DNA from 3 places in the Mesorhizobium sp. M4B.F.Ca.ET.058.02.1.1 genome. Region 3 is predicted to be linked to each of the others. Evidence: predicted binding sites of a transcription regulator. Region 3 holds the regulator's gene; each other region holds the start of a gene.
What was found. Region 3 encodes PhoB, which activates phosphate uptake and scavenging genes when phosphate is short. Its sites were predicted from a motif close to TGTCATNNANCTGTCAT; they were not measured.
Positions count from the first base shown of each region.

Region 1: phnC (phosphonate ABC transporter ATP-binding protein) is a predicted target of PhoB. The motif match lies at 2,432-2,448, and genes of this name have one in related genera.
Region 2: phnF (phosphonate metabolism transcriptional regulator PhnF) is a predicted target of PhoB. The motif match lies at 1,994-2,010, and genes of this name have one in related genera.

Region 1 is NZ_CP034450.1:5,486,858-5,490,338, forward strand. It holds gene phnE (phosphonate ABC transporter, permease protein PhnE) at 1-373, opposite strand, end outside; gene phnD (phosphonate ABC transporter substrate-binding protein) at 431-1,339, opposite strand; gene phnC (phosphonate ABC transporter ATP-binding protein) at 1,503-2,360, opposite strand; gene EJ073_RS26690 (DUF1868 domain-containing protein) at 2,543-3,253, opposite strand; gene EJ073_RS26695 (DapH/DapD/GlmU-related protein) at 3,358-3,481, opposite strand, start outside.
Region 2 is NZ_CP034450.1:5,494,997-5,498,477, reverse strand. It holds gene EJ073_RS26750 (zinc-binding alcohol dehydrogenase family protein) at 1-371, shown strand, start outside; gene EJ073_RS26745 (amidohydrolase family protein) at 376-1,206, shown strand; gene phnF (phosphonate metabolism transcriptional regulator PhnF) at 1,203-1,952, opposite strand; gene phnG (phosphonate C-P lyase system protein PhnG) at 2,092-2,553, shown strand; gene phnH (phosphonate C-P lyase system protein PhnH) at 2,553-3,158, shown strand; gene EJ073_RS26725 (carbon-phosphorus lyase complex subunit PhnI) at 3,160-3,481, shown strand, end outside.
Region 3 is NZ_CP034450.1:5,204,512-5,207,992, forward strand. It holds gene pstB (phosphate ABC transporter ATP-binding protein PstB) at 1-780, shown strand, start outside; gene phoU (phosphate signaling complex protein PhoU) at 804-1,514, shown strand; gene phoB (phosphate regulon transcriptional regulator PhoB) at 1,534-2,223, shown strand; gene EJ073_RS25315 (ROK family protein) at 2,227-3,471, opposite strand.

The DNA of each region.
Region 1 (3,481 bases), 280 kb from region 3:
GCGCCACGTTGACCGTGGTCAGCATCAGCTCAAAATATTCGGGAATGTAGAAATCGCCCCAGACGTAGACGCGGCCGAGTGGGAAGTTGAATTCCTGCGTGCCGATGTCATGCGGCGAGGCGACGTCGAACAGCGCCCGCCAGACGTCGTTCCAGTCCTTGGGGATCAGCCAGCTCAGGAAATCCAGCAAATGCGGCAGCCGTTCGAAGAAGTGGCCGGCATTGGCCTCGTCGGCGAACCACATGGTCGCGCACATGGCGACGAGAAGCAGGCCGACACCGAGGCCGGTGTAAAGCCGGCGCAACGACGTCTGGCGCCGCCAGGCATCGGCCGCCAGGCGGGTCGCATCGGAATGGATTGTCGCTGAAGTCATGATCGGGAGATGCAAAAAGGGCGGCGTTTTTGACCGCCGCCCTTTTTCCTGATGCCGTCAGCCGCCGATCGCGGCTTTGCGGGCTTCGACGATGACATTGTAGAAGTCCGGCTTGACCGGAACGTAGCCGGTGAAGTCGCCGCCCTCGACGCCCTCGAAGCAGGCCTTGTCCTTGGTCGGCAGCGCGGTGAAGAAGGCGGTGAGTTTGGCGGTCATGTCGTCGCCGAGCGCGGTGCGCACGACCAGCGGGCCGTTCGGGATCAGGCCGGAGCGCCAGACCTCGACGAAGTCGTTCGGATCGACGGCGCCCTTGGCGACTTCCTTGTGGAAGGTGCCGGAGGTATAGCCGTTCTTGAAATCGCCGATGCCGGAGGAATCGTCCACCGCGACGTCGACCTTGCCGTCGCGGACGGCGAGGATGTTGTTCTCATGGCCGCCGTTGAACTGGGTCGAGGCGAAGAAGGCCTCGTTCGACTGGCCGGTGTCCTTCGGAATCTGGGTCAGCGGGATCAGATAGCCGGAGGTCGAGTCCGGGTCGGCATAGCCGAGCTTCTTGCCCTTGGCCGACTTGATGTCGGTGATCCCCGACGACTTCAGCGCCAGGCCGATCGAATAGTAGCCGGTGGCGCCGTCGGTCTGCTGGGTGGTGAGGATCGGGGTGACCGCCTTGGGGTCCTTGATATAGACGCTGGCATAGCCGGAAGCGCCGAGCTCGGCGAAGTCGAGCGTGCCGCCGAGCAGGCCCTGGATGACGCCGTCGTAGTCGGCGGCCGGGAACAGCGAGACCTTCTCGAAGCCGAATTCTGCCTTCAAATGGTCGGCCAGGCACTGGTAGTTGCGCAGCCGGTCCGTCTCGTTTTCGCCGCCAAGGATGCCGACGCGGAATTCCTTGAGGTCAGCGGCATGAGCAGCGCTCGTCGCGATGGCGAGCAGTGATACGGCGCCAAAAACCATCTTCCTAAACATTTGGATCTCTCTCCTGTTGTTCCGGCCTCGCGCCGGCGACGTTCGAATTTTTGACAGCTGCCTTTGACGCGGGCGGGCGATCCGGGTTGCTCGTTTTCTTGGCCATGATCCTTGCCGAACCGGTTGCCGCTCTTCGTCAGCGCGGACGGTTCGCAAACATCGACTAGTAGCCGGGGAATGCGGGCTCGAGCGGTCCGGCGGATGCGGTAATCTTCGGCTTGAAGTTGACGCTGGTCGACGTGATGGCCTCGGAGATATCGGCGCCATTGCTGTCCGCACTATAGACAAGACGCACGGCGTCGCGGTCGAGATCCTCGGGCGCGCCGTCGAACACGACCTTGCCGGCGGCCATGCCGATGATGCGGTTGCAATAGGCCCGCGCCGTGTCCAGCGTGTGCAGATTGGTGATGACGGTGATGCCTTCGCGCAGGTTGATGTCCTGCAGCGAGTCCATCACCACCTTGGCGTTGAGCGGGTCGAGCGAGGCGATCGGCTCGTCGGCGAGCAGCACCCTCGGCTGTTGCATCATGGCGCGCGCGATCGCCACGCGCTGCTGCTGGCCGCCGGACAGCGTGCCAGCCGGCTGCAGCGCGGTGCGGGCGATGTCGAGGCGCTCAAGCGCCGCTACCGCCTCGGCGCATTCGCTGCGCGAGAACATGCCGAACAGGTTGGAGAGCGTCGAGCGGTGGTTTAGCCGGCCGAGCAGCACGTTGGTCAGCACGTCGAGGCGCGGTACCAGGTTGAACTGCTGGAAGATCATGGCGCAGTCGCGCTGCCAGCGCCGCAGCGGCGAACCCTGCAGGCGGGAGACTTCGGCGCCGTCAAAAAAAATCGACCCCTGGCTGGGGTCGATGAGACGGTTGATCATGCGCAGAAGCGTCGATTTGCCGGCGCCGGAGCGGCCGATGATGCCGACCATCTGGCCCTGCGGGATCGACAGGTCGACGGCGCTGACCGCGGTGTTCTTGCCGAATCGTCGGGTGACACCGCGGATTTCGAGCGTGGCGGATGTTGCTGACATGGGCAAAGCTCCAGTCCAGTCGCGCTTTGAAGGTCTGTTGACCTTGGCTAGCGCAACGCCATGAACCTGCCGTGTCGGATTGATGTCAGTTTTGTTACCGCCCACAGGCCAGGGCCCAGAGCCGGAATGCCTGCATGTCGTTGTCCCATACCGCTAGGCACTTTTGGGCGCCATGCATGGGCTCAACCGAGGACCAGGAGCTCCTCGAAATGCTTCATGTCGCGGAAACTGCAAAAGGCCGGCGGATTGAGTTCGATGACCGGCGCTTCGCGGTCGAGGAAGGACAGGCAATCGTCGAACAGGTCCTGCCAGGCCGCCGCGCGCTCGTCGGCAAGGCGGCGGATCTGGTAGGCGAAGGTGATGTGGAAGACGTAGGTGTCATGGTCGGGGTGGCGGTAGCCGAACGGCACCGACAGTGCATCGCGCCAGGCCTGGAGGATGCGCCGGTCTTCGTCCGAGGCGCCGGCAACGGTAAGGCCGTTCGGGGTGACGCCGATGGCTCTTATCCTGAACGCGCCGCTCCCCTGGAAGCCTTCCAGGCGCTCCAGATAAAGGCGGGTCATGTCGTCGATGCCGGTGTCGAGCGCCACATCCCGAGGCCAATAGGGGAGCCGGCGGCGCCGCTCGATGATGCCTTGGAACAACGTCATGTGCAGGCTGGAGACCGGGGTGAAGGCAAGCCGGTTGGCGTCAAGCATGGCGCGCATGCGCTCGCGCACCTCGATGACCGCCGCTTCGGAGGGCGAGCCGTTGACGAGGTGGCTGACGACCGTGTTGCCAGGTTCCAGGAGGAAGTTGCCCGCCGCGTCGTAACGAGTGCCGAGATGCACCGGAGGCGTCGGGTTGGTGCCTTCGAAGAAACCGGCGAGCGAGGGTCTGACCAAATCGAGCATTGCGATCTCCAGAGAAAGACCGCCTCGTGACCTAATCCTGTGTCAGGGATATGAAATTCCAGCGTCCGTCCCTGGCAATGACGCACACGTGAACATCGGTGACGTCAGCTATATTTTTCGAGAAACGCCTCGGCTGAAAGCGCACGGAAATCGTCGAGCGAAGCACGCAACCTTGCATGGTCCCAGTCCCACCAGGCGAGCGCCTGGTAGCGCTCGGCGGTGCGACGG
Region 2 (3,481 bases), 290 kb from region 3:
CCGATCTGGCGCGCGAAGCGACCAGCGGCGAAGGTTTCGACATGGTCTTCGATGCCACCGGCAACACGCAGTCGGTGCAGTCGGCCTTCGCCCATGTCGCGCATGGCGGCAGCCTCGTGCTCGTCAGTGTCGTCAAGGACGACATCACCTTCTCCGACCCGGAATTCCACAAACGCGAGATGACACTGATCGGCAGCCGCAACGCGCTGAGCGCCGACTTCGACCACGTCGCGGCTTCGATCCGCAATGGTGCCGTGCAGATGGGAAAGCTCGTCACCCATCGCACGACCCTTGCCGGCACGCCTCGCGACCTCGCAAGGTGGGCGCATGAGAAATCAGGCCTGATCAAGGCCGTCATCGAAGTCGGGTAGGACCATGCTGAGGATCGACGCGCACCAGCATTATTGGCAGATCGCGCGCGGCGACTATTTCTGGATGGGGCCGCACGTCGCGCCGATCGTTCGCGACGTCTTCCCGGCCGACCTCGCGCCGCATCTGCAGGCCGCCGGCATCGCCCGCACCGTCGTGGTGCAGGCGGCGGCGACCGTCGCCGAAACCGAATTCATGCTCGACCTCGCCGACAAGGACGACAGCATCGCGGCCGTGGTCGGCTGGGTCGATCTCGAGGCCGACGATGTCGAGGCGACGCTGCGCCGGCTGGCGGCGCGGCCGAAGTTCCGCGGCATAAGGCCAATGCTGCAGGACATCGACGACACCTTTGATATTTTGAAGCCGAAGCAGCTCGCCGCGCTGAAGCTTTTGCCGAAACTCGGCCTGCGTTTCGACGCGCTGGCGCAGCCGCGCCATTTGCCGGTGGTCGCCGCACTCGCCGACCACATGCCTGACCTGCCGATCGTCGTCGACCACGCGGCAAAACCCTTCATCGCCAAGGGCATCCTAGAGCCCTGGGCGAGCGACATGGCGGCGCTGGCGAAGCGGCCGTCGGTGGTCTGCAAATTCTCCGGCCTGGTCACCGAGGCCGGGCCGAACTGGTCGATCGCCGGCCTCAAGCCCTATGCCGACCACCTGCTCGCCTGCTTCGGGCCGGACCGGCTGATGTTCGGCAGCGACTGGCCGGTGTGCGAGCTCGCCGCCACCTACGAGAATTGGCTGGCCGCCGCGAGGGAACTCCTGGCAGGCCTTTCGCCGGTGGAGCAGGACGCCGTCTTCGGCGGCACGGCCGCGCGCTTCTACGGCATCAGCTAGTCATTGGCCGACAGTTTCAGCTCGACCCGCTCCGCCGGAAACCGCGACTCGGAAAACTGGATCGGCTGACCGTCGAGTGTGACGTTGACCGCGACCGTCACCAGCACGATGGCGCCGGGCTGCAGGTCGAGATCGGCAAGATCGGCGGCATCGGCATGGCGCGCCGACAGCACCGTCGATTGCCTGAGATAGTCGTTGATGCCGAAGCGCTTCAGCGATGCGGTGACCGATCCCGTCTCCGCCATGGCGGCATCGATGCCGGCGAAGCGTTTGGCGTCGAACCAGGCGGTGGCGCGCGACACCGGATGGCCATCGGCTTCGCCGCGCGTCTCCAGGCGGAGCACGGCGGCTCCCCTGGCGAGCTTCAAGGCATCGGCGATGCGCCGGCTGGCCGGCTCAACCGATGAGGCAAGCAGCGCAATATGCCGTTCGCTCGTCTGCCCCTGCAGGCCCGTCGAAAAGCGCGTGCGGGCGCCGATCGGGTAGGAGAGCCGCTTGCGCGACAAAACGAAGGTGCCGCGCCCCTGCTCGGCCCTGAGCACGCCTTCCTGCACCAGCGCCGCGATGGCGCTGCGCACCGTATGGCGGTTGACGCCATAGCGTTCGGCAAGCGCCATTTCCGGCGGCAGCGCCGCGTTCTCGGCAAAGTCGCCGGCGGCGATTCCCTGCAAAATCTGATCGGCGATCTGCCGCCACAGCGAAACGCCGCTGCGCCGCTCGATGCTGGCTGCCTGCTGCCCACTCATGCCCGCCCCCGGTTCTCTCACCAGCCCAGACTTTTCGCCGGTGTCATCCATCCGTCATGGACTCGCGCTAGCTAATGCGTATAATTTGTATAATTGTCTATATCAATAGACAAATTTGCGCAACCGATGGAGTGCCGCCATGCGAGGACAGGAAGCGCGCGAGCAGGCCGGGCGCAAGGCGGCGATGGCGACGCTGGCGCAGTCCGGCGGCGACGAGATCGCCCGGCTCTGGAGCGAGGCCGGCCTGCCCCTGGAAGCCGAGCTACTGCGCGGCCCCGAAACCGGCCTGGTGACGGTGCGCGGCCGCATCGGCGGCGGCGGCGCGCCCTTCAATGTCGGCGAGGCGACGGTCACCCGCGCCACGGTGCGCCTGCCCTCCGGCCAGGTCGGCCATAGCTATGCGCTCGGCCGCGACAGGCAGAAGGCGAAGCTGGCCGCGATCGCCGATGCGCTGTGGCAGGACCCGGCCCATCGCGACGTTGTCGAGACCAGGGTGATCGCGCCGCTGCGCGCTGTGCTCACCGAGGCGCACGAAAAACGCCGTGCCGAGACGGCGGCGACAAAAGTGGATTTCTTCACCATGGTGCGCGGAGAGGACTGATGGAGACGCAATCGATCGAAGGCGGTTTCGCCGATCCGGTCTTCAATGCGCAGACGGTGTTCCGCGCCGTCATGGATGCGATGGCGCGGCCGGGCAGCGTGCAGCCGCTGCCGGCCTTTGCCCGTCCGCCGGCGCCACTGTCAGCGACTTCAGGCGCGGTCGCGCTGGCGCTCTGCGACAACGACACGGCGCTCTGGCTCGATCCGGGCTTGCAAGCCGAGCCGTCGGTCAGATCCTGGCTCGGCTTCCACACCGGCGCGCCGCTCGCCAACACGCCGGCCGACGCGCATTTCGCCATTGTAGCCAGGCCCGCGGAGATGATGGCGCTGGATGGCTTTTCGCAAGGTACGCAGGAATATCCCGACCGCTCGACGACGCTGATCCTCATCGTCAGCGATCTCGCCTCGGGCGTTCCCTTGCTGCTCGAAGGCCCCGGCATCGAGAAGATGGCGATGCTCGCGCCGGCCGAGATGCCGCGTCACTTCATCGAACAGTGGAAGCAGAACGGCCAGCGCTTTCCGCGCGGCGTCGACATCATCCTGGCAGCACCGGACGGGGTCGCCTGCCTGCCGCGCACCACGCGCATCAAGACGATGGAGGCCTGACATGTATGTCGCGGTGAAAGGCGGCGAGGCCGCGATTGCCAATGCGCACCGCCTGCTTGCCGATCGCCGTCGCGGCGACCGCTCAGTGCCGGCGTTGCGCCTCGACCAGATCGTCGAGCAGCTGGCGCTCGGCGTCGACCGGGTGATGAGCGAGGGTTCGCTCTACGACCGCGAGCTGGCCGCGCTCGCCATTGTCCAGGCACGCGGCGACATGATCGAGGCGATCTTCCTCATCCGCGCCTATCGCACCACGCTGCCGCGCTTCGGCTACACCAGCGCGGTCGATACCGGCGCCATGCTCATCGAGCGCCGCGTGTCGGCGA
Region 3 (3,481 bases):
AAGATGAACGCCAAGTCGAACGAAGTGATCAAGATGCGCGGCGACAAGGTCGGCGTGTTCTACGGCGAAAAGCAGGCGCTGTTCGACGTCAATCTCGACGTCCGCCTCAATCAGGTGACGGCGCTCATCGGACCTTCGGGCTGCGGCAAGTCGACCTTCCTGCGCTGCCTCAACCGCATGAACGACACCATCGACTCGGCGCGCGTGACGGGCAAGATCACGCTGGACGAGGAGGATATCTACGACAAGAACATCGACGTCGTGGAGCTTAGGGCTCGCGTCGGCATGGTGTTCCAGAAGCCCAACCCGTTCCCGAAGTCGATCTACGAGAATGTCGCCTACGGCCCGCGCATCCATGGGCTGGCCAAGCGCAAGGCCGACATGGACCAGATCGTCGAATCCAGCCTGAAGAAGGCGGCGATCTGGAACGAGGTGAAGGACCGCCTGCACGAGCCCGGCACCGGCCTGTCCGGAGGCCAGCAGCAACGCCTGTGCATCGCCCGCGCCATCGCCGTGTCGCCGGAAGTGATCCTGATGGACGAGCCCTGCTCGGCGCTCGACCCGATCGCCACCGCCCGTGTCGAGGAGCTGATCGACGAACTGCGCCAGAACTACACGATCGTCATCGTCACCCACTCGATGCAGCAGGCGGCCCGCGTGTCGCAGCGCACGGCGATGTTCCATCTCGGCTACCTGGTCGAGGAAGGCGCCACCGACAAGATGTTCACCAACCCCGACGACAAACGCACCCAGGACTACATCACCGGCCGGTTCGGCTGATTTCCACGCACGAGGACAGGATCATGGGTGAACATCATACGGTTGCGTCTTTCGACGAGGATCTGGGAGCGATCAGCAAGCTGATCGCCGACATGGGCGATCTCGCCCGCTCGATGGTCGCCGGCTCGACGCGCGCGCTGCTCAATTCCGACAATGCCCTGGCGCAGCGCGTTGTTTCCGACGACGCCATCATGGATGCACGCCAGCGCGAACTCGACGACCGCGCCATCACGCTGATCGCCAAGCGGCAGCCGATGGCCAACGATCTGCGCGCCGTGGTCGGCTCGATCCGCATGGCGGGCGACCTCGAACGCATCGGCGACCTCGCCAAGAACATCGCCAAGCGTGTCGGTACCGTCGGCCTCAGCGTCACGCCGCGTGATCTCTCGCATTCCATCGACGGCATGGCGCAGCTTGTGCTGGTCCAGGTGCAGGGCGTCATCGAGCAATATGCCGCCGCGGATGCCGCAGCCCTCGCCAAGCTCCGCAACGACGACGAACGCATCGACGTCAAATACACCTCGGTGTTCCGCGAGCTCCTGACCTACATGATGGAGGATCCGCGCAACATCACCGCTTGCACGCATCTTCTATTCTGCGCCAAGAACCTGGAGCGCATCGGCGACCATGTCACCAACATTGCCGAGAACGCCTACTACGTGCTGACCGGTCAGCAACTGCCCGCCAATCGTCCGAAGCTGGACGAGACGGCGATGTCGGCGCCGGCGGCCTGAGAAGAAGGGTGACCGGCTGATGATCGCGCCACGCATCATGGTGGTGGAGGACGAGGAGCCGCTGGGGGTGCTGCTCCGCTACAATCTGGAATCGGAAGGCTACCAGGTCGAGGTGGTCACACGCGGCGACGAGGCCGAGATCCGGCTGCAGGAAAACGTGCCCGATTTGCTGGTGCTCGACTGGATGGTGCCGGCGGTTTCCGGCATCGAGCTCTGCCGGCGCCTCAGGATGCGGCCGGAGACCGAGCGGCTGCCGATCATCATGCTGACGGCGCGCGGCGAGGAAAGCGACCGGGTGCGCGGCCTTTCGACCGGCGCCGACGACTATCTGGTCAAGCCGTTCTCTACGCCGGAGTTCATGGCGCGGGTGAAGGCGCTGCTACGCCGCGCCAAGCCGGAAGTCCTGTCCAGCATGCTGAAGGTCGGCGACATCGTGCTCGATCGCGAGTCGCATCGCGTTTACCGCAAGAAGAGCGAGATCCGGCTCGGCCCGACCGAATTCCGGCTGCTCGAATTCATGATGCGGCATCCCGGCCGGGTGTTCTCGCGCAGCCAGCTGCTCGACAATGTCTGGGGCGAGACGATCTACATCGACGAGCGCACCGTGGACGTGCATGTCGGGCGCTTGCGCAAGGCGGTCAACAATGGCCGCATGCCGGATGTCATCCGCACCATACGCGGCGCGGGCTACGCGATCAGGGAAGATTGACGCTCAGGCCACGCTCTTCCCGGCGGCGCTGCCTTTCGCCTGGACGCCTGGCGCGAAAATCTCCTGGTCGACAAAGCCGAGCGCGCGCATGGCGCAGCCCTCGCGGATCAGCGGCAGTTCGTTCGGCTCGGTGTCGAACGAGATCGATTTCGAATGCTGGCCGCCGGCGGTCTGGGCGATCGCCTCGCGCAGCGCCGGCTCGATCAGGTCGAAGGCGGCGGCGCTGACGCCGACCATGGCGACCGGTGCGGGATCGATCAGCGCGAACAGGCTGCCGAGGCCGAAGCCGAGCGCCTCGCCGGCCTTGCGATAGGCTTGGCGCTCCGGACCGTCGCCGGCGCGCGCCCGCGCTGCGAGCGAGCGCATGTCGGCGTCGCTGACATCGACCGGCTCGGCGTCCTCGCCCATCTCCTTGGCATTGCGCCAGATGGCGTAGTTGCCGGCATAGGCCTCGACGCAGCCGCGCCGCCCGCAGCGGCAGAGCGCGCCGCCCGGCCGGTGGATCATATGGCCGAATTCGCCGCCCGAGGAATGGGTGCCGGTGAACAGCTCTCCCTTCAGCACCAGCCCCATGCCGATGCCGTGCGACAGCAGGATGGCGATGAAGTCGTCGCGGTAGCGGTCAGGGTCACGCCACTGCAGGGCCACCGCCATCATGTTGCAGTCGTTCTCCATGGTGGCCGGAACGCCGAATTCGGCTTCCAGTATGTCGGCGAAGGCGATGTCGGTCTGCGGCGTGATCGGCGACCACAACATGGCGCGGGCATGGGTGTCGGTGATGCCCTGGATGCCCATGGCGATGCGGGCGACGCCGCGGACGTCGAGATCGGGATCCTCGAAGCGGCGCCGGACGATGGCCACGCATTCGCCGATCAGCTCGTCGCGCGGCATGATCGCCGTGTCGAGGCGGCGCTGCTCTTCGGCAATGACCTGCCCGGCGTAGTCGATGACGGCGACGGAAAGGAAGTTCAGCGACAGGACCACCGTCATCACCGCCGTGGCTTCCGGATTGAGCGCAAGCCCGACCTGCGGCCGGCCGCGCTTCAGCGAAACAGCCTCGTTTGCCTTGCTCTCGGTCAGGATGCCTTCCTGGATCAGGTCGGACGAGATCGCCGAGATGGTCGAATGGCTGAGGCCGGTGGTGGCGGCGATCTCGGTCCGCGACGGCTGGCCGGCGCGGCGCACGGCCGAAATCACCATCGCCCGGTTGCGTCGGCGCAGATCGTCGTGGCGGATTCCAACCGACATGCCCTATTTC